2 linked regions of the Thiosocius teredinicola genome follow. Each later gene encodes a partner of the first gene's protein in a complex. Links are inferred from orthologs where the notes say so. Each region holds a gene or a part of one and is shown on either strand. Other genes may lie near its edges. The genes, in order: uvrB and uvrD.

Evidence for each region.
Region 2: the proteins of uvrB (region 1) and uvrD are in contact, whole or in part, in a crystal structure (PDB 7EGT), measured with the Thermus thermophilus proteins. The link is inferred for Thiosocius teredinicola from one-to-one orthologs. Residues at the interface, in WP_096411307.1 of Thermus thermophilus: Glu23, Leu25, Arg26, Asp27, Gly28, Glu29, Arg30, Phe31, Arg55, Glu326, Asp327, Phe328, Glu379, Ser382, Gln383, His398, Gly400, Arg401; in WP_096412145.1 of Thermus thermophilus: His654, Arg656, Phe657, Gln666, Asp668, Glu669, Lys680, Arg681, Leu682, Ser683, Lys685, Tyr686, Ala687.

What each region holds. Positions count from the first base shown.
Region 1 is NZ_CP019936.1:1,847,487-1,861,845, reverse strand. The notes cover bases 4,232-7,156. They hold uvrB (excinuclease ABC subunit UvrB), read right to left. Parts: upstream 6,737-7,156; coding sequence 4,727-6,736; downstream 4,232-4,726. Other genes in these bases: B1781_RS08965 (pyridoxal phosphate-dependent aminotransferase), read left to right, coding at 6,827-7,156; B1781_RS08975 (LysR substrate-binding domain-containing protein), read left to right, coding at 4,232-4,716. Also shown: B1781_RS08990 (phosphoadenylyl-sulfate reductase), read right to left, coding at 1-219; cysI (assimilatory sulfite reductase (NADPH) hemoprotein subunit), read right to left, coding at 206-1,894; B1781_RS08980 (assimilatory sulfite reductase (NADPH) flavoprotein subunit), read right to left, coding at 1,894-3,672; more of B1781_RS08975, read left to right, coding at 3,775-4,231; more of B1781_RS08965, read left to right, coding at 7,157-8,014; B1781_RS08960 (GspH/FimT family pseudopilin), read left to right, coding at 8,099-8,656; pgi (glucose-6-phosphate isomerase), read right to left, coding at 8,884-10,530; ppc (phosphoenolpyruvate carboxylase), read left to right, coding at 10,680-13,499; B1781_RS08940 (TonB-dependent receptor plug domain-containing protein), read left to right, coding at 13,635-14,359. UniProt on the Escherichia coli protein: The UvrABC repair system catalyzes the recognition and processing of DNA lesions. A damage recognition complex composed of 2 UvrA and 2 UvrB subunits scans DNA for abnormalities.
Region 2 is NZ_CP019936.1:4,671,443-4,685,841, forward strand. What follows is about bases 923-3,887. They hold uvrD (DNA helicase II), read right to left. Parts: upstream 3,507-3,887; coding sequence 1,338-3,506; downstream 923-1,337. Other genes in these bases: hemW (radical SAM family heme chaperone HemW), read right to left, coding at 923-1,326; B1781_RS22110 (hypothetical protein), read left to right, coding at 3,700-3,887. In the rest of the region: B1781_RS22095 (CPXCG motif-containing cysteine-rich protein), read right to left, coding at 1-136; more of hemW, read right to left, coding at 145-922; more of B1781_RS22110, read left to right, coding at 3,888-4,248; B1781_RS22115 (DUF4410 domain-containing protein), read left to right, coding at 4,544-5,122; urease accessory protein UreG, read right to left, coding at 5,210-5,830; B1781_RS22125 (urease accessory protein UreF), read right to left, coding at 5,861-6,580; urease accessory protein UreE, read right to left, coding at 6,528-7,001; ureC (urease subunit alpha), read right to left, coding at 7,011-8,714; B1781_RS22140 (urease subunit beta), read right to left, coding at 8,714-9,034; ureA (urease subunit gamma), read right to left, coding at 9,087-9,389; B1781_RS22150 (urease accessory protein UreD), read right to left, coding at 9,416-10,255; B1781_RS23295 (hypothetical protein), read right to left, coding at 10,266-10,433; urea ABC transporter ATP-binding subunit UrtE, read right to left, coding at 10,453-11,148; urea ABC transporter ATP-binding protein UrtD, read right to left, coding at 11,173-11,994; urea ABC transporter permease subunit UrtC, read right to left, coding at 11,991-13,076; urea ABC transporter permease subunit UrtB, read right to left, coding at 13,159-14,399. UniProt on the Escherichia coli protein: A helicase with DNA-dependent ATPase activity. Unwinds DNA duplexes with 3'-5' polarity. Translocates on single-stranded DNA with 3'-5' polarity. Initiates unwinding more efficiently from a nicked substrate than double-stranded DNA.

The sequences.
Region 1 (14,359 bases):
CAGAACCACCGGGATGTTCGGCGCGACCCGGGTGACCATGTGCAGCATCAACGCCGCCTGGATACCGAAACTCGACGTCAATACATGATTGCCGGGTAGCCGCTGCATCGCCCATTCAATACGCTGTTGGGCATTGAGCTTCTCCAGGTGGCCGTTCAATTCATCCAGGCGGCGCGCGTCGCCGAGCAGTTCACGATGGGGGATTTCAAGCAGGTTCATGAAAGCCCTCCGCCGGATTGTGCAACGGCTGCACAATCCCGGCTCTGACCGTGAAGTCACCAAACCGCTCTTCGGGCGAGCCTTCGGCTGCGTACCGCTCGAACAGCTCGCCGATCGTGTTCAGCAATTCAGCTTCATTCAAATTCTTACGGTACAAGCGGGCTATGCGCATGCCGACGCCATCACCGCCGATCAGCAGGTTGTAGCGCCCCGGGCCTTTGCCGACCAGGCCGATCTCGGCGACATAGGGCCGCGCACAACCGTTCGGGCAACCGGTCATGCGGATCACGATCGGCTGCCGTTCAATCCCTTTGCGCCGTGCCATCTCGTCGATCGCATCGATAAACGCGGGGAAGTAACGCTCGCCTTCCGCCATTGCCTGCGGACAAGTCGGCAAGGCCACGCAGGCGATGCTCTCCAATCGCGTTGGGCTGGGTCCATCCGTGAGCAGACCATGCTCGCGCGCCAGGGTACTGATAGCCACCTTGTCGGCAGCATCTACGCCGGCAATGATCAGGTTCTGGCTGGGCGTGATACGAAACTCGCCCGTGTGTACCTGGGCAATCTTGCGCAGACCGCTCATCAACTGCGATTGCTCTGCATCGACCACCCGGCCATTCTCGATAAACAGCGTGAGGTACCAGCTTCCGTCGGCGTCGGCAGCCCAACCGAAACGATCGCCCTGGCTGGTAAAGGTCACAGGGCGTGACGGCCTGAAGCGAACACCGCTGCGCATTTCCACCTGCGCCACGAAGTCATCAAGCCCCATGCGATCGATGGTGTATTTCAAGCGCGCATGACGTCGACTCACCCGGTTACCGAAATCACGCTGGGTTGTTACGACCGCCTCGGCAACGGCAATCACGTCTTCGGGACTGACAAAACCGAGTTCGTCTGCCAGACGCGGATAGGTGCTGGGATCGTCGTGCGTAACACCCATTCCACCGCCGGCGACAACATTGAAGCCGACCAGCTCGTCGCCCTCGGCGATGGCGATAAAACCGAGATCATTGGTGTACACATCGACATCGTTGTGCGGCGGTACCGCAACAGCCGTCTTGAACTTGCGTGGCAGATAGGTGTTCCCGTAGATCGATTCGTCTTCACCGCCCGACTGGATTTCGCCGTCCAGCCAGATCTCGTGATAGGCCCGCGTTCTCGGCAAGAGATGCTCGCTGATCCGGCGCGCCCAACCGTACACCGTCTGGTGCAACGCCGACTGCTCCGGGTTCGGGTTGCACAGCACGTTGCGATTAATGTCGCCGCAGCCACCGATCGAATCGATCATCGCCTGGTTGATACGTTTTATCAGCGGCTTGAGATTCTTTTTGAGAATCCCGTGGTACTGGAAGGTCTGTCGCGTGGTCAGACGGATACTGCCGTTGCCCAGCTCGCGACCGACTTCGTCGATCGCCAGCCACTGCTGCGCCGAGCAGACACCGCCGGGCAAACGCGCGCGCAACATGAAACTGTAGTAAGGCTCGAGGAACTGAACCTGACGCTCGCGTCGCACGTCGCGGTCGTCCTGCTCGTAGAAACCGTGAAACTTGCTGATCTGTGCGTCCGCCGGTGCCAGCGCACCGCTCACTTCATCGGCCAGACTCTCTTTGAGCGTGCCGCGCAGACCGCGACTGTTGGTCTTGATGATCTCGTTGGGGTTCACTTCGATATCCATCAGTACACGTCCTTCAGGTATCGGCCCTGAACCCGCAGCTCATCGACAAAGGCATGCGCTGCATCGTCGCCCAATCCACCGTGGGTCTGCGCGATCTCGGCAAGACTTGCCTGCACGGCCTTTTCCATGGCCAAACCGCCACACACGTAGATGCGCGCACCATCGTCCAACCAGCGATAGACCTCTTTGCCCTCATCCAGCAGCCGCCGTTGCACATAGGGTCGATCGTCGCTGTCGCGTGAAAACGCCAGGCTGATGCGATCCAGACGTCCAGCCTTGCGATGGGCCAACCAGTCGGTTTGGTACAGGAAGTCGCGATGAAAATGCCGGTTACCGAACACCAGCCATTGTCGGCCGTTCACTCCGTTCGCCTCGCGTTGCTGAAGAAACGCGCGAAATGGCGCGATGCCGGTTCCGGCGCCGATCATGATGACCGGCACATCGGGATCGTCCGGCAGGCGAAACGCCGTGTTCTGCGCAACATAGACAGGCAAGGCTTCGCCCGTCGACAGACGTTCGGTCAGGTAGCCCGAGGCACCGCCCAGTCGCGGTTCGCCACCGATCTCGTAGCTGAGTTTCGCCACCGTCAGATGCACCTCGTCCGGGTACAGATCCTGACTCGATGCGATGGAATAGAGTCGTGGCTGCAGCGCCTGCAAGGCATCGACGAGCTGCTGTGCATCGATCCCCGCAGGGTGTTCGGTCAACAAGTCGATGACCTGGTGGCTTGCAGCATAGTCGCGTAGGCCTTGCCCATCGGCACACAACCGCTGCAAAGATTCCCCACCGGCCAGAGCCGCCCATGCCTTGATGACCGAAGGATGCAGTTGCGTGAGTTCGAGATGCCGGTACAACGCATCTTCGATCGGCATCGTGGCGTCATCGACCTGTACCGCATGGCTGGCGGTCAGACCACCTGCCGCAATAACCCGCTCAACCAGCGCCGGCGCATTGTTGAAGTACACCCCGAGCGCATCGCCGGGCTGGTAACTCACCGCCGATGCATCGATATCGAGGGCGATATGGTGTACCGACGACAGCGCATCGTGCGTGGTGATGCGGCGGTTCTCGACCACCTCGGCAACATAGGGGTGACCGCGATCATGGCGCGGCGTTGTGCGCACGGCCTGCAACGGCACGACCCTCGCATCGGCAGTGGGCACCTGGCGTTCGGCCTCCTGCAACACCTGCGTTCGCCAGCTCTGCGCCGCGTTGTCGTAGTCGACATCGGCATCGACGCGCTCTGCGACCGCCGTCGCCCCCAGCGCAGCGAAGCGCTCGTCGAGGTCCTTTGCAGCCTGGCAGAAAAACTCGTAGCTCGAATCGCCGAGGCCGAAGATCGCGTATTGCAGACCGCTCAGGTCCGGCGCCTTGCCCACGTTGAGATAACGGAACAGTTCGAACGCGCTCTCCGGTGGCTCGCCCTCGCCCTGCGTACTGATCACGACATACAGCAACTGCTCCTTGAGCAGCTCGCGCGGGCGGTAGTCTTCGACCGATACCAGCCGCGCCTGCAGACCGCGTTCGGCTGCGCCGTCCGCCAGGCGTTCAGCAACGCCTCGGGCGTTGCCGGTCTGCGATGCATACAGAATCGTCAGGCGAGACTGCGCTATCGGTTGGGCGACGTTCGCGGGATTGCTCAATGCCGCCAGGTAACCGCTGGCCCACAGCAATTGCTCGCTGCTCAGGTCGGCAATCGCCTGTGCCAGACGTGACAGTTGCGGCTCATCGAGAAGCCCAATCGGTTGGCTGGCTTGTACTTGTACCGCAGTTGACATGCTTACCCCATAACGTTTGTCGTGCTTACTTGCTGGCAAGACTGCGGCAAGGGGTTTATCTTTTGAAGTTATGAATTTTGATGCTCTATCACTTTTGGCGATATGGAACTGAGGCAACTTGCCTCACTGGTCGCGGTCGTCGAGGCAAACTTCAACGTGACCGAGGCAGCAGAGCGCCTGCACATCGTGCAGTCGGCGGTTTCACAGCAACTGGCACGTCTTGAAGGCGAGCTGGGAACCGAGATCTTCACCCGCAAGGGCAAGCGCCTGGTAAGCCTGACTGCCAGCGGCGAGAAAGTATTGAACTATGCCCGCCAGTCGTTGGCGCTGCGCGAAAACATCCTCGCGGTCGGTCGCGACCATGTCGATGAAGACAAAGGCATTCTGCGCATCGGCACCACGCACACCCAGGCGCGCTACGTACTGCCGCGTGTCATCCAGGAGTTCCGCAAGGTGTTTCCCGATGTTTCGCTGCAGATCCATCAGGGCACGCCGCAGCAGCTGGTCGAGATGGCATTGGCCGACAAGGTCGACTTCTCAATCTGCACCGAGGAACTCGGCGAGCACCCCACCCTGACCGCATTGCCGATCTACCGCTGGAACCGCGTGCTGATTGCACCCAAGCGACACGCAGTGCTGCGTTGCAAGCCACTCGGTCTGGAGTGCATCTGCAAATACCCCTTGATCACCTACACCTTCGGTCTCAACGGCTCGACGCACCTGAAGTCGACGTTTGCACGCAGCGGCCTGCGCCCCAACATCGTGTTGAGCGCGGTGGATACCGATGTGATCAAGACCTATGTGCGCGAAGGACTGGGCGTGGGGCTGATCGCGCAGACGGCGTATTCACCGACCATCGACAAGGACCTGTCGATGCGTGAACTGAAGCACCTGTTGCCGTGGGAAACGACCTGGGTTGCCTATCATCGCGAAAAATATCTGCGGCGCTACCAGCAGTCGTTCATCGACCTGCTCAACCGCATGACCGTGGAGAATGGCCGGATTGTCGAACCCGGCAATGCCGGCCGCAAAGATCGCCGCTGACCGATCGCCGCTAGGCGACCAGGCCCTTGCCTTGCAGCGACTTCAACTGGTCGCGAATCCTGGCGGCCTCTTCGAACTCGAGATTCTTGGCGTGCTTGTGCATCGTCTTTTCGAGTTCCTTGATCTTCTTCATCATCTGCGCCGGGGTCAGCGACGCGTACTCCGAGGTCTCTTCGGCCACCTTGGCGAAACGCCTCGGCGCCGGCGGCGCACCCGGGTAGGCGGCCTCCATGATGTCGGCGATGTTCTTCTCGACCGTCCTCGGCGTGATGTTGTGTTCCTTGTTGAAATCCATCTGCTTGGTGCGGCGACGTTCGGTTTCGTCGATCGCGCGCTGCATCGAGCCGGTGATCCGGTCACCGTAGAGGATCGCCTTGCCGCGGGCATTACGTGCCGCACGGCCGATGGTCTGGATCAACGAACCCTCGGAACGCAGAAAGCCCTCCTTGTCGGCATCGAGAATGGCGACCAGCGACACCTCGGGCATGTCCAGGCCTTCGCGCAGCAGGTTGATGCCGACCAGCACATCGAACTCACCCAAGCGCAGGTCGCGGATGATCTCCACCCGCTCCACCGTATCGATATCCGAGTGCAGATAGCGCACACGCACGCCGTGCTCGATCAGGTAGTCGGTCAGGTCCTCGGCCATGCGCTTGGTCAGCGTCGTGACCAGCACCCGGTCGCCCATCTCGGTGCGCGCATTGATCTCGGACAGCAGGTCGTCGACCTGGGTCGAGGCTGGCCGCACCTCGACCTCGGGATCGACCAGGCCGGTCGGCCGCACCACCTGTTCGACAATTACGCCCGAGTGCTCGCGCTCGTAATCGCGCGGCGTCGCCGATACATAGATGGTCTGCGGGGCGCGCGCCTCGAACTCCTCGAAGCGCAGCGGCCGGTTGTCCAGCGCCGACGGCAGGCGGAAACCGTATTCCACCAGCGTCTCTTTACGTGACCGGTCGCCGCGGTACATGGCACCGAGCTGCGGCACCGTCACGTGCGACTCGTCGATTACCAGCAGCGAGTCTTCGGGCAGGTAGTCGAACAGGGTCGGCGGCCCCTCGCCCGGCGCACGACCAGACAAGTAGCGAGAATAGTTCTCGATCCCCGAGCAATAGCCGAGTTCAACCATCATCTCGAGGTCGAACTGGGTGCGCTGCTGCAGGCGCTGGTGTTCGACCAGTTTCTGCACGCCGTACAGCTGTTCGAGGCGCTCCTTGAGTTCGACCTTGATCCCGTCGACCGCCTCGAGGATGGTGTCGCGTGGCGTGACGTAGTGGGTCTTGGGGTAGACGGTGTAGCGCGGCACTTTGCGCAACACCTCGCCGGTCAATGGGTCGAAAATGGACAGCGTCTCGACCTCGTCATCGAACAGCTCGACACGCACCGCCTCGTCGTCCGATTCGGCCGGGTGGATGTCGATCAACTCGCCACGCACCCGGTAGGTGCCGCGCGCCAGTTCCATGTCGTTACGCTTGTACTGCAGCTCGGCCAGGCGCCGCAGGATGGCGCGCTGATCAATGCGCTCACCGCGCGACAGGTGCAGCATCATGCGCAGGTACTGGCGCGGATCGCCCAGGCCGTAGATCGACGACACCGTGGCGACAACGATAACGTCGCGCCGCTCCAGCAGCGCCTTGGTCGCCGACAGGCGCATCTGCTCGACGTGCTCGTTCACCGAGGCGTCCTTTTCAATGAAGGTGTCGGACGACGGCACATAGGCCTCGGGCTGGTAGTAATCGTAATAGGAGACGAAGTACTCGACCGAGTTGTTGGGGAAGAAATCGCGGAATTCGCCGTACAGCTGGGCCGCCAGCGTCTTGTTCGGCGCCAGGATCATGGTCGGGCGCTGCACCTCGTCGATCACGTTGGCGATCGTGAAGGTCTTGCCCGAGCCGGTCACGCCGAGCAGGGTCATGCCGGCCTCGCCATCGCGCAGACCCTCGGTCAATTGCCGAATCGCAGCCGGCTGATCACCCGCCGGGGCAAAGCGCGACTGCAGATCGAAGATTTTTTTTGCCATAAAGGTGGTGATCGGCCCTGAACCAATCCGTTATGATACCAACCAATCCGTCCGCGACGAGTTCAAGCCCGAGAGACCCATTCGAACGCCATGAGCATCAAGCTTTCCAGCCGAGTACAGGCCGTCAAGCCCTCACCCACCCTGGCCATCACGGCACGCGCCGCAGCGCTACGCGCCGAGGGTAAAGACGTTATCGGCCTGGGGGCCGGTGAACCGGATTTCGACACGCCCGAGCACATCAAAGAGGCCGCTCGCCAGGCGCTTGCCGCCGGCAAGACCAAATACACACCGGTCGACGGCACGCCGGGTTTGAAACAGGCGATCATCGAAAAGTTCCGACGCGACAACAGTTTCGACTACACGCCGGAGCAGATCCTGGTTTCGTGCGGCGGCAAGCAGAGTTTCTACAACCTGGCCCAGGCGATCCTCGACCCGGGCGACGAAGTGATCATTCCGGCACCCTTCTGGGTCTCGTATCCGGACATGTCGATCCTGGCCGGCGGCGTGCCGGTGTTGGTGCATGCCGGCGCCGACCAGCACTTCAAGATCACCCCTGCCCAACTGCGCGGCGCGCTGACCGACAAGACGCGCCTGTTCGTCATCAACAGCCCGTCGAACCCGACCGGCATGGCCTACACCGGCGAAGAGCTGGCGGCGCTGGGCGAGGTACTGCGCGACTACCCGAAGGTCGCCATTGCCACCGATGATATGTACGAGCACATCCGCTGGAACCAGGATGAGCCGTTCGTCAACATCCTGAACGTGTGTCCGGACCTGGCCAATCGCACGCTGGTGCTGAACGGCGTGTCCAAGGCTTATTCGATGACCGGCTGGCGCATCGGCTATGCCGCCGGCCCAGCGGACATCATCAAGGCGATGAAGAAGATCCAGTCGCAGAGCACGTCGAACCCGACGTCGATCTCGCAGTACGCCGCCGAAGCCGCGCTGAACGGCCCGCAGGAATGCATCGGCGAGATGCTGGTGCAGTTCAAGAAACGTCACGACCATGTCGTCGAGCGCCTCAACGCGATGCCGGGCATCGAGTGCCTGCCGACCGATGGCACCTTCTACGTGTTTCCCTCGGTCAAGGGCCTGATCGATGCCATCGACGAGGTGCACGACGACCTGCAACTGGCCGAGCACCTGATCGTCAATGCCGGCGTTGCGCTGGTTCCAGGCACCGCATTCGGGTTATCCGGCCACGTGCGCATCTCGATTGCGACCAGCATGGAAAACCTCGACAATGCACTCGACCGTATCGCGAAGGTGGTTGCCTGAACGGTCGTTCTTTTCGAAACACGAAAATTCAACGTACGCCCCACGGATCGGGGCGTCGCATAACAAGCACGGAGGCTTTACGACATGGATGTCGAGAAAAACCTACCGCCGCATGCACGCGGCCTCACCCTCGTTGAACTCACTGCAACGATAGCTGTAATCAGCGTTGCGCTGGCGATTACCATCCCCAGTTGGGCGGCATTCGCCGAACGCTCTGCGGTATCCACCACCGCCAACCAGTTTCTGACCAGCCTGCGCTACGCCCGCAACGAGGCCGTTTCACGGCAGCGGCATGTCTCGCTCTGCCCCAGCGACGACGGTAGCACCTGTTCCGGCGACTTCCGCGGCTGGTCGCAGGGTTACCTGATCTTCGTCGACAACGACAGCAATAAACAGCGCGGCAGCCACGAGGAACTTTTGCGCCACGAGACGCTGCAGTATCCCGCCACGCAGGTAGCCACCACCAGCGGCCGGCCGGCGATTCGATTCCGCCGCGACGGTGCCGCATGGAGCACCAACGCCACGTTCAACATCTGCGCCGGTCCGGGTTCGAAACGCGCCGTCATCCTGTACGGCAGTGGACGGGCGCGCGTCGACGACACCGGCCCGAGCAACCGTCCGATCATCTGCAACCCGCTTTGAATGCCGCATGGCACGACGACTTGGACAGGCCGCGGGTGCGGTGTTGACCCCACCCGCGGCGGCAAGTAAACTTCGCGCTCGCTGTTATTCCCCTGTGGCGCAGCGGTAGCGCAGCGGACTGTTAATCCGTTGGTCGTTGGTTCGAATCCAACCGGGGGAGCCACACATTAAAAAGGCCTGGAACATTCATTGTTCCAGGCCTTTTTCGTTTCCGCCTGCGGCGGCGTTCAGTCGTTCATCGCCAGGTGATAACGCCGCACCAGGCTGGCCGTCGACGAATCCACACCCGGTGAACAGGCGATCTGGCTGAAGTCGGCGAGGATGTGTCCAGCCAACTGCTTGCCGAGTTCGACACCCCACTGGTCGAACGAGTCGACACCCCACACCACGCCCTGCACAAACACCTTGTGTTCGTACAGTGCGATCAGGGCGCCCAACACGCGCGGCGTGACCTGCTCGACCACCAGCATGTTGCTCGGTCGATTGCCGGGAAACACACGGTGCGGCACCAGCTTTTCGACCATTTCCGACGGCATATTGGCGGCTACCAGTTCGGCCCGTGCCTCGTGCTCGGTGCGCCCACGCATCAACGCCTGGGCCTGCGCCAGGCAGTTGGCGACCAGCTTGTCGTGGTGTCCATCGAGCGGCTTGTGGCTGCGCATCGGCAGGATGAAATCGGTCGGGATCAGGCGCGTGCCCTGGTGAATCAACTGGAAGAAACTGTGCTGCGCATCGGTGCCGGGCTGACCCCAGATAACCGCCCCGGTCTGGTAGTCGACCGCCTCGCCGTCGCGCGTCACCCGCTTGCCGTTGCTCTCCATGTCGACCTGCTGCAGATAGGTCGCGAAGTGCTCGAGATAGTGATCGTAGGGAATGATCGCCTGGGTGTCGGCACCGCCGAAGTTGTTGTACCAGATACCCAGCAAAGCGAGGATGATCGGCATGTTCTGCTCGGGCGGGGCTTCGACGAAGTGCTCGTCCATGTCGTGCGCGCCGGCCAGCAGTTCCTCGAAACGCTCCATGCCCACCGCCAGCGCGATCGGCAGGCCGATTGCCGACCATAGCGAATAGCGCCCGCCGACCCACTCCCAGAACTCGAACATATTGTGCGGATCGATACCGAACTCGACGACCGCATCGCGATTGGTGGATACGGCAACGAAGTGCCGCGCGATGGCGGCCTCGTTATGCAGGCTGGCGAGGCACCATTCACGCGCCGAACAGGCGTTGGCGAGCGTGTCCTGCGTGGTGAAGGTCTTGGACGCGACGACGAACAAGGTGGTCGCCGGGTTCAGGTTGGTCAGCGTCTGCGCGAGCTGCGCACCGTCCAGGTTGGACACGAAATGCACGCGCAACCACGGGTTCTGGTAAGGCTTGAGCGCCTCGCACACCATCTTGGGGCCGAGGCTCGAACCGCCGATGCCGATGCTGACGATATCGGTGATCGCCTGCCCGGTGTAACCCAGCCAACGGCGCTCGCGGACATCTTCCGAGAATGCCCGCATGCGTGCCAAGACCGAGCGAATGCCGGGCATCACGTCGACGCCGTCGACCTGGTAGTCACGGTAACCCAGGTTGCGCAAGGCCATGTGCAACACGGCGCGCCCTTCGGTATTGTTGACCTTGTCGCCACGCAACAGGCTGTTGCCCCAGAACGACAGATCGGCGGTCTCAGCCAAGGCCATCAGACGGCGCACGGTCTCTTCGGTGATCAGGTTCTTGGAATAATCGAGGTAGATACCGCATTGTTCGAGGCTGAAGCGTTCGCAGCGTTCGGGGTCTGCCTCGAACAGATCGCGCATTCTCAGGCGACCGATTTCTTTCCAGTGTGTTTCCAGTGACTTCCAGGCAGGCGTTTGACTTATCAGCGGCATATACGAGGTATTCAGGCGTGGCGGGTGTTTCAGAATTTTCCTGCGGCAAACTTGCCGCAAATTTGCGAAAGTATACCAGTGACGGAAGACACGACAGTGACATGGTCGTCGCTGCCGACGATGCAGTACCAACCAGCGAGTAACGTCCAGTGAGCGATCTGTTTATCGATGCCTGTGTAAAACATGACAAGTCCTTGCGTGGACGCGTCAAACTCCTCGGGCGTCTGTTGGGCGACGTCATCGCCAGCCAGGCCGGCGGCGACGTATTGCGCTCGGTCGAACGCCTGCGCAAGGGCTTCATCCAGATGCGCGACGAGCCGGACCCGGTGCGACTCGCGCGACTGAAAAAGTTCATCAGCACGCTGTCACCGGACGCGCTGCGCCCCGTGATCCGCGCGTTCAGTATCTATTTTCAATTGGCCAACACCGCCGAGGAAAGCTTTCAGCACCGCCAGCGCCGGCGAATCGCCGCCAAGGGCGGCGTGCTGTGGAAAGGGTCGTTCGATGCCTGTCTGCGCGACCTGCGCAACATGGGCGTGAGCCCGGACGAGCTGCAGGACCTGTTCGAAGAGATCCGCTACATGCCGGTCTTCACGGCACACCCGACCGAATCCAAGCGCCGCTCGATCATGCTGCAGATGCGCCGGATCTTCGAAAGCAACGAGGCGCTCGACGCCCCGCCGACCTCGATCGACTACAAAGAGCATCACACCCGCAACCTGCGCACGCACATCCAGACCCTGTGGAAAACCAACGAGGTACGGCCGTCGCGGCCGGATGTGCGCCACGAGATCCGCATGGGCATGCATCACTTCCGTGAAGCCTTGTTCGATGCGATTCCCGTCGTCTATCAGCGTCTCGAAGGCGCGATCAGACGCGCCTACCAGGATCACCCCGACTATCACGGCATCGATGTACCGGCCATGATCCGTTTCGGCAGCTGGATCGGTGGCGACCGCGACGGCAACCCGAACGTTACGGCATCGACGACGCGCGAAGCGATCCTGACCCAGCACGTTACGATCCTGCGCACCTATATCGAACGCGTCGACAAGCTGATCGGCATCCTTACCCAATCGCTGGAATTCTGCACGCCCTCGCCCGCCTTCATGGCAAGCCTGACGGAAGATGAGAGCTACCGCGCGAGCTACGACCAGGAATGGCCGGCACGTTTCTCTCAAGAGCCCTACCGGCAAAAGCTGTATGTGATCTCGCTGCGCCTGCGCAAGACCGAGACGCGAGCGCGCGCCTGGTTGGATCCGCATACCGACTTCATTCCCGATCCCGGTTATGCGAATGAGATCGACCTGCTGCGCGACCTTGAATTGATTCGCGACTCGCTGATCAGCCACGGCGACAGCAACGCAGCGAATGCCGAACTGCTCGATCTCATTCGCCTGGTGCGCACCTTCGGTTTCTACCTCGCCCGCCTGGATGTCAGGCAGGAATCGACGGTACATACCGAGGCGGTCGCCGATGTTCTGGCCAAACTCGGCATCAACAACGACTACCAACAACTCGACGAGAGCCAACGCCTGCAATTGCTCGGCGAACTGATCGAGAACCCGCCGGTGATCACCGATCGCAGCGTGCTCGATGAAATGACACAGGAAGTGCTGCGGGTGTTCGACGTTATCGGCGAGATGCAGGACGCCATCAGCGAGCGGGTTATCGGTCGCTACGTGATATCGATGGCGCATCACGCATCCGATGTGATGCATGTGATGTTCCTCGGCAGCCTCGCCGGGCTGGTCGGCCAGCAGGGCGAGATCTTCCAATGCCGCATCGGCGTTTCACCGCTGTTCGAGACGATCAACGACCTGTCGCGTATCGAACCGGTCGTATCCGAACTGCTCGACCATCCGGTTTACCGCCGCCTGCTGAGCAAGCACAGCCGGCTGCAAGAGGTCATGCTCGGCTATTCGGATTCGGCGAAAGACGGCGGTATCGTTGCGTCCGCCTGGATGCTGTATCGCGCGCAACAACGTGTGATCGCATTGGGCGAAGAGCGCGGAGTGCGCATCCGGCTGTTTCACGGCCGCGGCGGTACCATCGGCCGCGGCGGCGGCCCAACCCACGAGGCGATCCGCTCGCAGCCGGCCGGCACGCTGCTCGGCCAGATCAAGTTCACCGAACAAGGTGAGGTGCTGTCGAACAAGTACAGCAACCGCGAGACCGCGATCTACGAGCTGACCATGGGCCTGACCGGTGTGGTCAGCGCGAGCACCGGCCTGATCCGCAAGGTCGAGCCCGACAACCCGGTGTTTCACAACAACATGGACATCCTGGTGCATAAGGGCGAGCAGGCGTATCGCCAACTCACCGAGCAGACCCCGGGGTTCCTCGACTACTTCTACGAGGCCACCCCGGTATCCGAGATCGGCATGCTGAATATCGGCTCACGCCCCTCGCACCGGGCCAAAGGCGATCGTTCCAAGTCTTCGGTGCGCGCCATCGCCTGGGTTTTCGGCTGGGCGCAAGCACGGCAGACGCTGCCCGCATGGTACGGCCTGGGCACGGCGTTGGAGGCTTGCTGCAGCAATGAGAAAAAACGCCTGAAGTCGCTACGCAAGATGTACCAGGAATGGCCCTTCTTCCGCGCCCTGCTCAGCAATACGCAGATGGCACTGAGTAAATCGCGCATGGACATCGCGCGCGAATATGCCGACCTGTGCAGCGACACGGCGGCAAGCAAGCAGGTTTTCGAGATGATCGAAGAGGAGTACTGGCGCGCGGTCAAGTGGGTACGCAAGGTCGCCGAGATCGATGAGCTGCTCGACGAGAACCCCTTGCTCAAGACGTCATTGAAACGACGCGATCCGTATCTCGATCCCCTCAACCACATCCAGCTCGAACTGCTGCGTCGCTACCGCGATCCGTCCACCCGCGAAGTGGACCGCGAGGCAAGCCTCGACCCCCTGCTACGTTCGATCAACGCGATCGCCGGCGGTATGCGCAACACGGGTTAGTTGTTCGATATGCGTCAGCCAAGGCCTTGGGTTCGCCCAAGGCCCGGACACCTGGCGGTATAATCCCGGCATCAGCAATCGATCGTCGACCATGTCGGAACCGAGCCGGCAGACGCCCACGGATAAGGAGGATAGATGGCCGTGATCCGTGCGTTGGTGTGCCTGGTACTCGCCTGTGTATTCTTCACCTCCGGCCAGGCAGCCGAACCGCAAAACAACAACGATGCCGAACTCGACGCACTGATGCAGATGCTCGAGCAACAGACAGAGATCGCTACCAAGACCGGCCTGAACAAGGATTTCGTCCCCGGCCTGGTTTCCCTGCTCGACGGCCGCGACCTGGAACGGCGTGGGATGCGCACGGTCGCCGAGGCGCTGACCTTGGTGCCGGGACTCAACATCACCTCGAATGGCCACGGCGCCAGCCAAATCCTGGTTCGCGGCATGACCCCCGCCTTCGCGTCGAGCACGGTAAAAGTCATGCTCAATGGAGTTAGCCTCAGCTCGCCGGTATTGCGCGGCAATGCGGCATTCCTGGAGGTACCCATCAGCCAGGTCGAACGGATAGAGATCGTTCGCGGGCCGGGTTCGGCCGTGCATGGCGAGTTCGCCTTGATGGGTATCGTCAACATCATTACCCGTAACCAAGGCAAACGCCTGAGCGGAGAGATCGACGAAGATGCGACTTGGTCGGGAGGCGGCGTCTACAGTTGGCAGTCGGAAGACCGCGACTGGGATTTCGCGCTGAACGCAGCAGCCGCCGCACACCAGGGTGGCGACCTCGATGCGCAGAGTGATGCGCTGTATCAGTTCGGCTTCGGCGCTTTTTCCAATGCCCCAGGGCCGGCCAACTCCAAGAA
Region 2 (14,399 bases), 2.8 Mb from region 1 along the record:
ACAACACCTCAATCGGCTTGCAACACACGCTGCAGTCCTCGATGTAGCGTTGTTCGCCGGCTGAGGCGTCGACCGCCAGTTCGATCGTTTCGCCGCAGTAAGGGCATTGCACAGCTGCGAAATCCAGTGATTCCATTAGTCCGCCTAGGCGTCCGGTTCGAAGATCGCCAGCAGGTCGTTGAGAAAATCCAGGCCCAGTCGGGTCGGCCTCAGCACCGCGGGATCAGGGTCCATCAGCCCGCAGCGTCGCGCCTCGCATAACGGTTCAGCAACATCATCGAGTGTTAGACCGGCACGGTCAGCGAGGAATCCCAGCGGTACGCCATCGACGAGTCGCAACGCATTGAGGAAGAACTCGACCCCCAATGAATCTCTTGCGACAAGGCTTTCGCTGAGAACCGCACCGCGCGCGGCTTGCGCCAGGTAGGCGGCCGGCTGGCGCTGTTTGCTGCGGCGCCAAATGCGTCCCGCTCGCTCGGTGCGTTTGCCGTGCGCGCCGGCTCCAATGCCGATGTAGTCTCCGAACCGCCAATAGTTGAGATTGTGACGACACTGGCGATCAGAAGACGCATAGGCGGAGATTTCGTATCGCCGGAAACCGGTCTCGTCGAGGCGCTGCAAACCCGCGTCCATCATGTCGGCAACCTCATCGTCTCCGGGCAATGACGGCGGCTTGTGGTGGAACAGGGTGTTGGGTTCGAGCGTCAGCTGGTACCACGACAGATGCGTCGGCCCCAGATCGATGGCAGTGTTCAGGTCTGACAAGGCTTCATCGGACGTTTGAGCAGGCAGTGCATACATCAAGTCCAGGTTGAGATTGTCGAAACCTGCAGCCCTGGCCATGGCGATCGCCGACCGGGCCTCAGCCGAATTGTGGATGCGGCCCAAGGCACTCAGCTTGGCATCGTCGAAGCTCTGCACGCCGATCGACAGGCGATTCACGCCGGCCGCCCGATACCCGGCAAATCGTCTCGCTTCGGCGGTACCCGGGTTGGCCTCCAGCGTAATCTCGATGTCGGCGGACAGCGCAACCCGCCGGTTAACGCCCTCAAGCAGGCGCCCGATCTGCTGCTCATCAAACAAGCTCGGCGTACCGCCGCCGATGAAGATGCTGTGGATCTCGTTCAACGGCTGCCGCCCGCACTCGATCACGAAGTCGCTCAGCAAGGCGTCGATGTAGGCGGCCTGGTCTATCTCTGTGACGACCGCATGCGAGTTGAAATCACAGTACGGGCATTTGCGCACACACCAAGGGATATGCACATACAGGGATACGGGTATGTCGGCGACAATCAGAGTAGGTGATGCAACGCCGTCGCCGCTCACAGCGCCATTCTCTAAGCAATTGCCTGGAGGTTGGCATAGGCGACCACCAGCCATTTGGCACCGACCTCTTCAAAGACAACCTGCACCCGCGCACCATTACCCTGGCCTTCGGCATTCAGCACCACGCCTTCACCAAACTTGGGATGTTGCACGCGCTGGCCAAGCTGAAATCCGGTCTCTGCCTGGGCCGCCGCCAACGAGCCGGCTGCAGCACTGTAGGGTCGACTCACATTTGGCCGCGCACGCACTTCCTCGATCAGGTCCGACGGAATCTCCCGCAGAAAGCGCGAGGGCAGCGGGTAGCTTTCAGAGCCATGCAGTCGCCGAGACTCGGCATGTGTCAGGTACAGCTGCGACATTGCGCGCGTCATGCCGACGTAGCACAGGCGACGCTCTTCCTCGAGACGTTCCGGGTCTTCGGCCGACATGCTATGCGGAAACAGCCCCTCCTCCATGCCGCCGATAAACACCAACGGAAACTCCAACCCCTTGGCCGAGTGCAGCGTCATCAACTGCACACAGTCCTCATATTCTTCGGCCTGGGTATCGCCGGCCTCGAGCGCCGCGTGGGCCAGAAAGGCATCCATTTCACTGAGCCCCTCGTCTTCGACCTCGTCAACCTCGAACTGACGACAGGCGTTGACCAGTTCCTCAAGGTTCTCGATGCGGTCCTGACCCTTTCCGTCGCGACTTTTCTCGAAGTGCTCCTTAAGGTGCGACGCCTCGATGACGAAAGCGGCGCGCTCGGGCAACGCCTCTTCCGCACTGTTGGCGTCGATCTCTTCGACCAGATCGAGAAAACCGCGCAGGGCGTTTGCCGCACGTGCCGCCATCGCGCCACCGCGCAGCAGGTCACCGGCCGCCTGCCACAGCGAACAACCGAAGTCGCGCGCATGCGCACGTACTGCGTCCAGCGTGCGCGGACCGATGCCACGGGGTGGCTGATTTACCGCACGTTCAAATGACGGATCATCGTGCCGGTTGGAAAGCAGACGCAGATACGCCAAGGCATCTTTGATCTCGGCGCGCTCGAAGAAGCGCAAACCGCCGTAGACGCGATACGGAATCCCGGCCTGGATCAACGACTCTTCGAACAGACGCGATTGCGCGGTGGTGCGATACAGGATTGCCATCTCGGTGCGACGGCTGCCGTGTTCGATGGCGGTTCGAATCCGTTCGACAACGAACCTGGCCTCGTCGACTTCGTTGAACGCGCCGTAGACCCGAATGGGCTCGCCGTCACCGTCTTCGGTCCACAACTGCTTGCCCAGGCGGGTCGGGTTATTGGCGATGACCGCATTGGCGCCGCGCAGGATGTTGCCGGTCGAGCGATAGTTCTGTTCGAGGCGCACCGCCAGCGCATCCGGGTATTGAGTCTGGAAATCCTGGATATTCTCGACGCGCGCACCGCGCCAGCCATAGATCGATTGATCGTCGTCGCCGACCACGAACAGCTTATGTTGCTGGCCAGTCAGCAATCGCAGCCAGGCGTACTGGATGCTGTTGGTGTCCTGAAACTCGTCGACCAGGATCGCCCCGAACCGCTGTCGGTAGTGCTGCAATACGTCCGGCCGGTCGCGCCACAGCTCATGGGCGCGTAACAACAGTTCCGCAAAGTCGACCGTGCCGGCGCGTTGGCAAGCGGCTTCGTACTCGCGGTAGATCGCGATCATCTGCCGCTGGTAGGGATCGCCGCCATGATCGAGATGATCGGCGCGCAACCCTTCGTCCTTCTGCTTGTTGATGAACCACTGCGCCTGGCGCGGCGGCCACTGGCTGTCGTCGAGGTTCATCTCGCGGATGATGCGCTTGATCAATCGGTGTTGGTCATCCGAATCGAGAATCTGAAACCCCTGCGGCAGACCGGCCTCCTGCCAATGCGCGCGCAACAGGCGATGGGCGAGGCCGTGGAAGGTACCGACCCACATGCCACCGACCGGCTGACCCAGCAAGGCCTCGATGCGATGGCGCATCTCACGCGCCGCCTTGTTGGTGAAGGTCACCGCCAGAATGCCCCACGGCGACAACCCCTCGACCTGGATCAGCCAGGCAATGCGGTGAACCAGCACGCGGGTCTTGCCCGAGCCGGCGCCGGCCAGCACCAGTGCATTGCCCATCGGTGCCGTAACGGCTTCGCGCTGGGCATCGTTCAACCCATCGATGATGTGAGATACGTCCATCGGGCGATTTTACCAGCTGGGCAGCGCCACGGTTCACGCTGACTCCGCAGAAAGCGGTCCGCAGCCGTCGCCGCCAGTAAGCGTAGCGTCTTGGCCAAAACGCCAATGGGCGCACAAAGCGCTCTGCATAGGCAGCTATTGCAGTGCCATCGGATAAGGCTTACTTTGGATTCAGCGGAAAGTTGGACTAGGCATGGATACCAACCCGATACACAGCATGAAGATTGTAGCGATCTCGTTAGCCTGCGCGCTTTCGTTTCTGACCGGATGTGACAATCCGGCGAACAACGCCACTCCGGCGAATGATCCTCGCATGCCCGCTTCCTCCGCTGCCATGCTGGATCCGTGCAGCATCATCAGCGGGACGGACGCCGAATCAATCCTTGGTGAACCGGTTCAGCCAGCTCAAACCAGTGAGAACCCCGCCGTCGGTGCGAAATTGTGTATGTACAATCCCGTCAGTGAGGGATCGACGCGATTCCTGCAGATTTCGTTGACACAAGATGCCGCAATGCGGTCCAGCAGTAGCACCGCGACCTCGATCTTCCGGAGCCTCAAGTCCGGTTTCGACGGTTCGAGAACCGACATCGACGGACTTGGCGATGAAGCGTTCATCGCGACCGGCGGACTTCATCTGTTGAAAGACGGTTACTACGTCAACATTGGCGCCGGCAATACGAACTCCGACGCGGTGCGCTCACAACTGCTCGCTGCGGGCGAGTTGGCTGCCCAGAGATTGTGAAAGCCTGGACGATCCTCGGATGTCGAGAAATGTTGAGCGCGCGGCGCCCCCCTTCCTGAAAGCGCACACGAGCACGGTCGCTGTTCGCACTTGTTAGGATCGCCAATCTCGAAGTGTGGTCGAAACATCGACCCCGCCGCTCCGCTTCATTAAGCTTCGCGTGGTTCGCGCATCAGGACGACCGGCTACCGACCAATCCATTCGGATATGGCACTTGCCCTCGTTCTGCGCCCGTGTCGTAACACGACCCATCCATCCCCCATGGAATGAACTGACAACTTTGAAAGGAAACACGATGAACATTCGCTCGATTTTCAAACTCTTCGCGCTTGCCCTCCTGGTCGGTGCATTGGCCGGCTGCTCCAGCGGCGTCAAACGATCAGCCGGGGCCGAGAATGCAGGCGAGACTGCCGGACCCACGGTCGACGCCAGCCAGCAAACGCGAATGAGCGTCTCCGAAATTCAGATTGGCTTTACGGACGAAGCCAAGGAGCAATACAAGGACAACATCAAGTTTGATCCCGACGCTTTGGCGTCGACGATGCGTCGCGCCCTGGCCGCCAACGACTTGATGGAGCCCGAGGCCGGCAACCATTTGCGGGTGACCATATCCGATGTGCGCGTACGCTCCAATTTCTCTGCCGTCATGTTCGGCTTCATGGCAGGCAGCGACCACATTACGGGCAATGTCGAAGTTGTCGAACCGAACGGAACGGCACTCGATCAATTCGAGATCAGCGCTTCCTATGCACTCGGTGGTTTCGCCGGCGGGCAAGACGGCGCTCGGATGAACTGGCTTTACGAAAAGTTTGCCGAGCTTGCGGCGAAAGAATTGCTCGGCGACCCCGAGAAAACAACCACCGCAGGTAACTGACGAGGTACGGGGCTTTCTTCCCCATAGAAGCCAAAGCCTCGACCGCGTGTCGGAATGAGAGCCGCCGTTAATCGGCGGCTTTTTTCATCAGGCAGCACGCAACATCCCTTCGCGCTCGATGAAGGCAATGATTTGCTCCAGCCCCTGCTGGGTCTTCATGTTGGCGAACACCCAGGGCCGGTCGCCGCGCATGCGGTTGGTGTCTGCCTCCATCACCTCCAACGACGCGCCGACATGCGGTGCCAAGTCGATCTTGTTGATCACCAAGAGGTCGGATCGCGTGATACCGGGGCCGCCCTTGCGCGGGATCTTCTCCCCCTCGGCGACGTCGATCACGTAGATGGTCAGATCGGCGAGTTCCGGGCTGAACGTGGCCGACAGATTGTCGCCGCCGCTCTCGATGAACACGACATCCAGGTTCGGAAACTTGTGCTGCAGATCCTCGACGGCGGCGAGGTTCATCGATGCGTCTTCGCGAATCGCTGTGTGCGGGCAGCCGCCCGTCTCGACCCCGACGATGCGCTCGAAAGGAAGAGCCTCGGCACGCATCAGGATCTTGGCGTCTTCCTGGGTGTAGATGTCGTTGGTCACCACGGCGATGTCGTAGCGATCGCGCAGCGCTTTGCACAGCACTTCCAACAATGCCGTCTTGCCGGAGCCGACCGGGCCGCCGACGCCGACACGCAGTGCCGCCTTGCTTGTCGTCATGTCGATACCTCGCTCATCCGGTCGCCGCCGTCAGGAGCGGAACAACCGTGTGTATTGTGTTTCGTGTCGTGCGCTGGCGATTGCCAATGCGGGCGCGGCGCTGCCGATATCGTTATCGTCGAGCTGCATGGCCTTGTCGACTGCCGCGGGAATGTCCGCCGCCAACGCGAGCTGCAGGCGCTGACCCTCGGTCTGGCCCAGCGGCACCAGCTTGATCGCCGCCGCCACTTGGTTCTCCAGCCAACCCCAGGTGTAACCCAGCAGGCAATCCTGCAGTCCGATACCCCAATGCACCGCTGCCACGGCAAACGGTGCCGCCTGACAATGCGCCAACGTTTCGCGCCACCGGGCGACCCGCTCGATACCCAGATCGTTGAGCAGCGTGATCAACGCCCTCGCCCGTTGCTTTTCTTCCATCCGCAGCTCGCGTGACTCGCGGCTGGCGAACAGAAAACGCCCCCACCTTTCGATCTCCGGCAGGTCGTCGGTCTCGACAGCCCGATAAAGACGAATCAGCACCGGCAGTTCACATCCGGCCAATCCGTCGCCGAGCAATCCCGCCAGCCAGTCCGCCGTGGAATCTGCATCGCGTACCCATCCGGCCTCGATCGCCCACTCCAGACCCTGCGAATAGGTGAACGCCCCGATCGGCAGCGTCGGGCTGACCAACTGCATCAGCCTCAGGCGTGCGAGTGGGTCAGTGGGCGTGTCCGTCATGGCCGTGGTCGTGGTGTGCATGTGAGTGGGCATGACCGCCGCCGTATGCCCCGGGTTCGGGTTCGAACGGCGCTTCGACACAGCGCGGCGCCAACCCGAGGCCACGCACCATGTTGTCGAGCACATGATCGTGCAGATAACGCAGCACGCCATCGTCGATCTGCAGCGCGACGTGTCGGTTGCCCAGGTGATAGCAGGCGCGCGCCAAAAGCAGTGAGTCGTCACAGCGAACCTCGGAAACAGGCTCTGCCGCTGCGGCGATGCGCACGATCATGCCGTCGGTGTCGCTGAGCAGGTCGCCGTTGCGCAAGGTCGTGCCACGTTCGAGAAAGATGCCCACGTCTCGCCCGTCATCGAGCATGGCGCGCATGCGGCTGCGCTGCCGCTTGTCGTAGGGCAGGGTCAACGTCGCTGTCGGTTCGCCTTGGGCGATGCGGCAGTTGAGCTCGATCATCGGACGGGTTCAGAACAGAAAATAGCGCTGCGCCATCGGCAACACATCGGCCGGCTCGCAGGTCAACAGCTCACCATCGGCGCGCACCTCGTAGGTCTGTGGATCGACCTCGATCGTTGGCTGCCAATCGTTCAGCAGCATGTCGCTCTTCTGCACGCCACGGCAGTTGCGCACCGTGCCGACCAACGACTCCAGGCCGAGATGACGGTGCACATCGGCTTCGTAGGCCGCCTTCGACAGGAACGTCATCCGCGTGGCATGGCGTGCCCCGCCCAAGGCGCCGAACATCGGCCGATAGTGCACCGGCTGGGGTGTCGGGATCGACGCATTCGGGTCGCCCATCGGCGCCGCGGCGATCATGCCGGCCTTGATGATCAGGCTCGGCTTGGTGCCGAAGAAGGCGGGCTTCCACAACACCAGGTCGGCCAGCTTGCCGAGCTCGACCGAACCGACCTCGTGCGCGATGCCATGCGTGATCGCCGGGTTGATCGTGTACTTGGCGACATAGCGGCGGGCCCGCAGGTTGTCGTGCTTCGCGGTGTCACCGGGCAGGCTGCCGCGCTGCACCTTCATCTTATGCGCGGTCTGCCAGGTGCGAATAACCACCTCGCCGACACGCCCCATGGCCTGCGAATCCGAGGCGATCATCGAGAAGGCGCCCAGATCGTGCAGGATGTCTTCGGCCGCGATCGTTTCGCGGCGGATACGCGACTCGGCGAAGGCAACATCTTCGGCAATCGAGGGAGACAGGTGATGGCAGACCATCAACATGTCGAGGTGTTCGTCGACCGTGTTGACGGTATAGGGCCGCGTGGGATTGGTCGACGACGGCAACACGTTGCTGTAGCCCGCCGCCTTGATGATGTCCGGCGCATGGCCGCCACCCGCACCTTCGGTGTGATAGGTATGGATCGTGCGCCCGGCCATCGCGGCCAGGGTGTCTTCGACAAAGCCCGATTCGTTGAGCGTGTCGGTATGGATCGCGACCTGCACATCGAAGTTCTCGGCAACGGTCAGGCAATTATCGATGGCGGCCGGCGTCGTGCCCCAGTCTTCATGTAGCTTCAGACCAATCGCACCGGCAACGATCTGCTCGGACAACGGGCCAGGACGCGAGGCATTGCCCTTGCCGAGAAAGCCGAGGTTGACCGGAATCGCGTCGGCGGCCTGCAGCATGCGCTGAATGTTCCACGGCCCGGGCGTACAGGTGGTCGCGTTGGTGCCGGTGGCAGGACCGGTGCCGCCACCCAGCATGGTCGTCACGCCCGACATCAGCGCCTCTTCGGCCTGCTGCGGACAGATGAAGTGAATATGTGAATCGATCCCGCCGGCGGTCAGTATTTGACCTTCACCGGCGATCGCCTCGGTGCCCGGCCCGATCACGATATCCACGCCGGGTTGCACGTCCGGATTACCGGCCTTGCCGATGCCGACGATGCGACCGTTCTTGATGCCGACATCCGCCTTCACGATACCCCAGTGGTCGAGAATCAGCGCATTGGTAATCACGACATCGACGGTCTGCGAGGATGGCTGCTGGCTCTGACCCATACCGTCGCGGATAACCTTGCCGCCGCCGAACTTGACCTCGTCGCCGTAGATGGTGCGGTCTTCTTCGACTTCGATGAACAATTCAGTATCGGCAAGACGCACCCGGTCACCGACGGTCGGGCCGTACATCTCTGCATAGGCCTGCCGGCTGATGCTGGCCATTAGCTGTCACCTCGCTCGAGCGGGCCCATCACGTGCCCGCGAAATCCGTACACATGACGATCACCGGCATACTCGACCAGTTCGACTTCGCGGGTCTGTCCCGGCTCGAACCGCACGGCAGTGCCGGCCGGGATATTCAAGCGATAACCACGCGCCTTCTCGCGCTTGAAGTCCAGCGCCTGGTTGGTCTCGAAAAAATGGTAATGCGATCCGACCTGGATCGGCCGGTCACCCGTATTGGCCACCGACACAGTCACGGTCTTGCGGCCGGCATTCAATTCGATCTCGCCATCTGCAGCGATCACTTCACCGGGGATCATTTGCGGCTCTCCTCGTCGGCGTGCACCGACCTCGAACAGGCAATGCGTGAGTTCACACGATCGGATCGTGCACGGTCACCAGCTTGGTACCGTCGGGAAATGTCGCCTCGACCTGCACCTCGGTGACCATTTCGGCGACACCGTCCATCACGTCTTCACGCTTGAGCAGGGTGCGCCCGTGATCCATCAGCTCGGCCACGCTGCGACCGTCGCGCGCACCCTCCATGATGGCTGCGCTGATGTAGGCGACCGCTTCCGGGTAGTTGAGTTTCAGCCCGCGGCCCATGCGCCGTTCGGCCAACAGCGCTGCCGTGAACAACAACAGCTTGTCTTTCTCTCGAGGCGTCAGCTCCATAGCGTCTTAATTCTCGATCTCGTTGTTTAGGTGGCCCAGATACGCGGCAGGTGGGGCATCCGCCCGATCGCTTGTTCGCGTAATGCCTGCCAGATCGCGGTAAACATCCGCCGCGCGCCTTCGGTCGAATTGCCAAGATACCGCACCACAAGGATATCTTCGAGCAACGTGGCACCGGTGTAATCCGGCCCGTCGGTCAACAGCAGATCGCGGCAACGCTCAATACTCTGCTCGTCGGCATTGCTGATGTACAAGGTGGCGCCGACCGCCATGCCGGCCATCAACGACAAACGGGCGCGGTTGTCGGCATCGACACGCAGGCGGTCGATGACCAGCGGCATGCCGTCGCGCTGAATCGTCAGGCGGCTGTCCAAGCGACCGTGTTCAAACAGCTCCTTGATCGCCGGGCGACCCAGGCATTGAATCTCCCAAGCACACAACCGCGCATCGCCGAGCAAATCAATGTCGGTCTGCAAGCGCACATCGGCGCCCGGAAACAGGATATTTTCCTGCGGCAACCACTCCAAGGTCGCCCCCGGCTGCACGTTGATGCGCTGGGTTTGCGAGGCATGACCGGCCGCGCTGCGGTAGAACTTGGTCGCGCCCGGTGTCGTCAACACAGCATGGGCACGGGCGCCGACATCTACCGAGATGTCGAGGGCATCGCCGGCGACGACACCGCCCGGTGGATGCAGCAGGTATACGTGACAGATATCGCCTTCGGGGTAAAACGGCCGCTGCACGGCCAACGGACCGTGGCGCTCCCGGTCAACCAGCACGGTGCGTTCGCCGCGTACTGCAAAGCCGAGCCGAAGGCGGGCCTGCCAGCCTTCGGTACGCGGAAGCGTTGCGACGGATGCCGTCATTTGCAATTGCTCAGCGACGGCGCTTGACCCACGGGATCGCGACCGCCAGCAGGGGAACAAGGGTCAAGACCAGCCACGCATGCTCAACCACATGTTGCGCCACCGGTATATCGGCGACGTGAGCCTGGCTGCTTGCAGCAAGGCTCATCAGACCCATGATCGAAACGAACTTGCGCATGTTTCCCCCCTCGGAAAGATCAGACGGTCAGGTATTGTTGTATCAGCTCTTCATTCAACTCCGGCATATCGCCGGTTGCAACCGCCCGCCCGCGGTCAAGCAGGCAGAAACGGTCCGCCACCTTGCGCGCAAACGGCAGCTTTTGTTCGACCAGCAACACCGTCAGGCCCATCTCCTGGTTGAGACGACGCACGATGTTGCCGATATCCGCGACGATATTGGGCTGGATGCCCTCGGTCGGCTCATCCAGGATCAGCAGCTTGGGATCGGTGACCAGGGCGCGGCCGATCGCAAGCTGCTGTTGCTGTCCACCGGACAGGTCGCCGCCACGCCGGCCCATCATCTCTTTGAGCACCGGAAACAGTTCGAAGATGAAATCCGGGATCTTGCGCAGGCCGTCGCGCCGCGCCGGCAGGCCGATCAACAGGTTCTCCTCGACCGACATCAACGGAAAGATCTGCCGGCCCTGCGGCACATAGCCGATGCCCAGGCCGGCGCGCTGTTCGGCGCTCGCACCGGTCAGATCGTGCCCGAGGTAGTTCATGCCGCCCGACTTGACCGGCAACAGACCCATGATGCACTGGAGCAACGTGGTCTTACCGACCCCGTTGCGCCCCATCAACACGGTGCACTGGCCTTCCGGCACCTCGAGATCGAGATCCCACAGGGTGTGTGACTGGCCGTAGAACTGGTTGAGTTGCTCGATCTTCAACATGACCCGATTCCGACGCGGTAGCGGTTACTCGCCAAGGTAGACCTCCACGACCTTCGGGTCGTTCTGCACCTGGTCCATCGATCCTTCGGCCAGCACGGTGCCCTGGTGCAACACCGTGACCCGCGAGTTCAGTGCACGCACGAAGTCCATATCATGTTCGACGACTACCACCGAATGCTCGCCGGCGAGCGACGTCAGCAGTTCCACTGTGCGGTCCATCTCCTGGTGCGTCATACCCGCGGCGGGTTCGTCGACCAGCAACAACAAGGGGTTCTGCATCAGCAGCATGCCGATCTCCAGCCACTGTTTCTGACCGTGCGACAAGGCACCGGCGAGTCGTTGCGCCTCGGTACTGAGGCCGGTGAGTTCGAGTACTTCGTCGATGTGCTCGCGCTGTTCGGCGTTGAGTTTGGCGCGCAAAGTGCGCCACACACCTTTCGGCCCGGCCATCGACAATTCCAGGTTCTCGAACACCGTGTGGTGTTCAAATACCGTCGGCTTCTGAAACTTGCGACCGATGCCCGCCTGCGCGATCTCCGGCTCACTCATCTGCAGCAGGTTCATGCGCGATCCGAACCAGCAGGCCCCGGTGTCCGGGCGCGTTTTGCCGGTGATGATATCCATCATGGTGGTCTTGCCTGCGCCGTTCGGCCCGATCAGGCAACGCAGCTCACCGGCGTCGACATAGAAATTCAGATTGTTGATCGCCTTGAAGCCGTCGAATGCGACTGACACGTCTTCCATGTACAGCACGGTGCCGTGCGACAGGTCGAGACCGTCGACCGTCTTCGACACCATGAAGTTGAAGACGCGGTCGCGACGAAAAACGCCCTGAACGCCGCTCATGACTCGGCCTCCTTGCGCCGCCACAGTCCGACGATACCGCGCGGCAACAGCAGGGTAACCAGCACGAACAGGCCGCCGAGGGCAAACAACCAGAACTCGGGAAAGGCCGCGGTGAACCAGCTTTTCGCATAGTTCACGCCGACCGCGCCGAGTACGGCACCATACAAGGTGGCGCGCCCGCCCATCGCCACCCAGATCACGACCTCGATCGAGTTCAGCGGGGCGAATTCACCCGGATTGATGATGCCGACCTGCGGCACGTACAGTGCACCGGCGACACCGGCAAGCATCGCCGAGAACGTGAATATGGCGAGCTTGACGTGTTCAACCTTGTAGCCGATGAAGCGCGTGCGATCTTCGGTATCGCGGATCGCCACCGCCACCCGACCGAGACGCGATTTCACTAGGGCGCGACAGGCGATGTAGCCAATGGCCAACGCGACGCCGGACGCAATGAACAAACCGATACGCGTGCTATCGGATTGCAGACTGAAGCCAAGTATGTCCTTGAAGTCGGTCAGGCCGTTATTGCCACCGAAACCCATCTCGTTGCGGAAGAACGCCAGCATCAGGGCGTAGGTCAACGCCTGGGTAATGATGGACAGATAAACGCCGGTCACGCGCGAGCGAAAAGCCAGCCAACCGAACACGAAGGCGAGCAGCCCCGGTGCGAGAAACACCATCAACGCGGCGAACCAGAACTGATCGAAGCCGTGCCAGAACCAGGGCAGTTCCTGCCAGTTCAGAAACACCATGAAGTCGGGCAGCAACGGATTGCCGTAGACACCGCGCTCGCCGATCTGGCGCATCAGGTACATGCCCATGGCGTAACCGCCGAGCGCGAAGAACGCGGCATGGCCGAGGCTCAGAATGCCGAGATAGCCCCACACCAGGTCGACGGCCACAGCGAGCAAGGCATAGGTGAGGTACTTGCCGAGCAGGGTCACCGTGTAGGTCGAGAGATACAGCGGGTTGTCCGTCGGCAGACTGTTGAGGATTGGTACCGCGATCATCACGGCGATCAGGATCAACAGAAAGACCTGCCCACCCCGGTCTCCCTTCAGGCTACGCGTCAACAACATGGCCGTCGCACTCCAGGTCGCCGTACCTGCAAAGGCATCGACACCTCACTGTCAAAGCGCCAATCGACGATCAACTTCACAATCAACCCTCGGCAGCACGGCCTTTCTGCGGGAACAATCCGCGCGGCCGCTTCTGAATGAACAAAATGATGAACACGAGCACCAGGATCTTGGCCAGCACCGCACCCGCCCAGGGCTCCATGATCTTGTTGGCGATCCCGAGGCTGAGGCCGCCGACCAATGTGCCCCACAGGTTGCCGACACCGCCGAACACCACGACCATGAAGCTGTCGACGATGTACGACTGCCCCAGGTTCGGTCCGACGTTGGTCAGCTGCGACAGGGCCACGCCTGCGATGCCGGCGATACCCGAACCGAGACCGAAGGTCATCGCATCGACCCGCGACGAGCGCACGCCCATCGCGCGCGCCATGGCCCGGTTCTGCGACACCGCGCGCACCTGCAGACCCAGCCGGGTGTACTTGAGCACCATGAACAGGCCGGCGAATACCAGCAGGCAGAAGATGAAGATGTATAGGCGGTTGTAGGTCAGCGACAGCACGCTGTTGATCTGCCAGAAGCCGCTGAGAAAATCCGGGTTCGACACCGGCACGTTCTGCGGCGAGATCACGGTACGCACCAGCTGCTGCAGGATCAGGCTGATACCGAACGTCGCAAGCAGTGTCTCCAGCGGGCGACCGTACAAGAAACGGATCACGCCGCGCTCGATCGCCACGCCCACTGCACCCGATACAAGGAAGGCGGCAGGTATCGACAGCAGGATCGACAGGCCGATCATGTCGGGCATCGCCTGCTGGATCAGATAGGTGGTGTAGGCGCCGAGCATGATCAGCTCGCCGTGCGCCATGTTGATCACGCCCATGACGCCGAATGTGATCGCCAGGCCGATCGCGGCCAATACCAGTACCGAACCGGCGCTCAGGCCGAAGAAGAAGGTCTCGACATGACCATAGAACGCGACACGGTCTTCGATCTTCTTCATCGCAGCAGCGGCCGCAGCGCGCACCGACTCGTCCGGATCGTCAGCCGCCAGGCGGGTCAGCTGGTTACGCACGCCCTGCTCCAGGCTGCCCGATACGCCTTCGATTGCAGCGCGCCGTACTTCCGGGTCGGGGTTGCTCAACCGCGCCAACTCCATCGCATCCTGCATCACGGCACGTACCGCCTTGTCCTCTTCGGTTTGCAGCAGCCGCTCGAACAGTGCAGCGTGTTCCGGCTCGCTGTTCGACAACATCTCTTTGACTGCGCGCAGGCGCATCTCAGGGTCCGCATTCGACAGACCGATCTCGGCCAGCAGGCTGC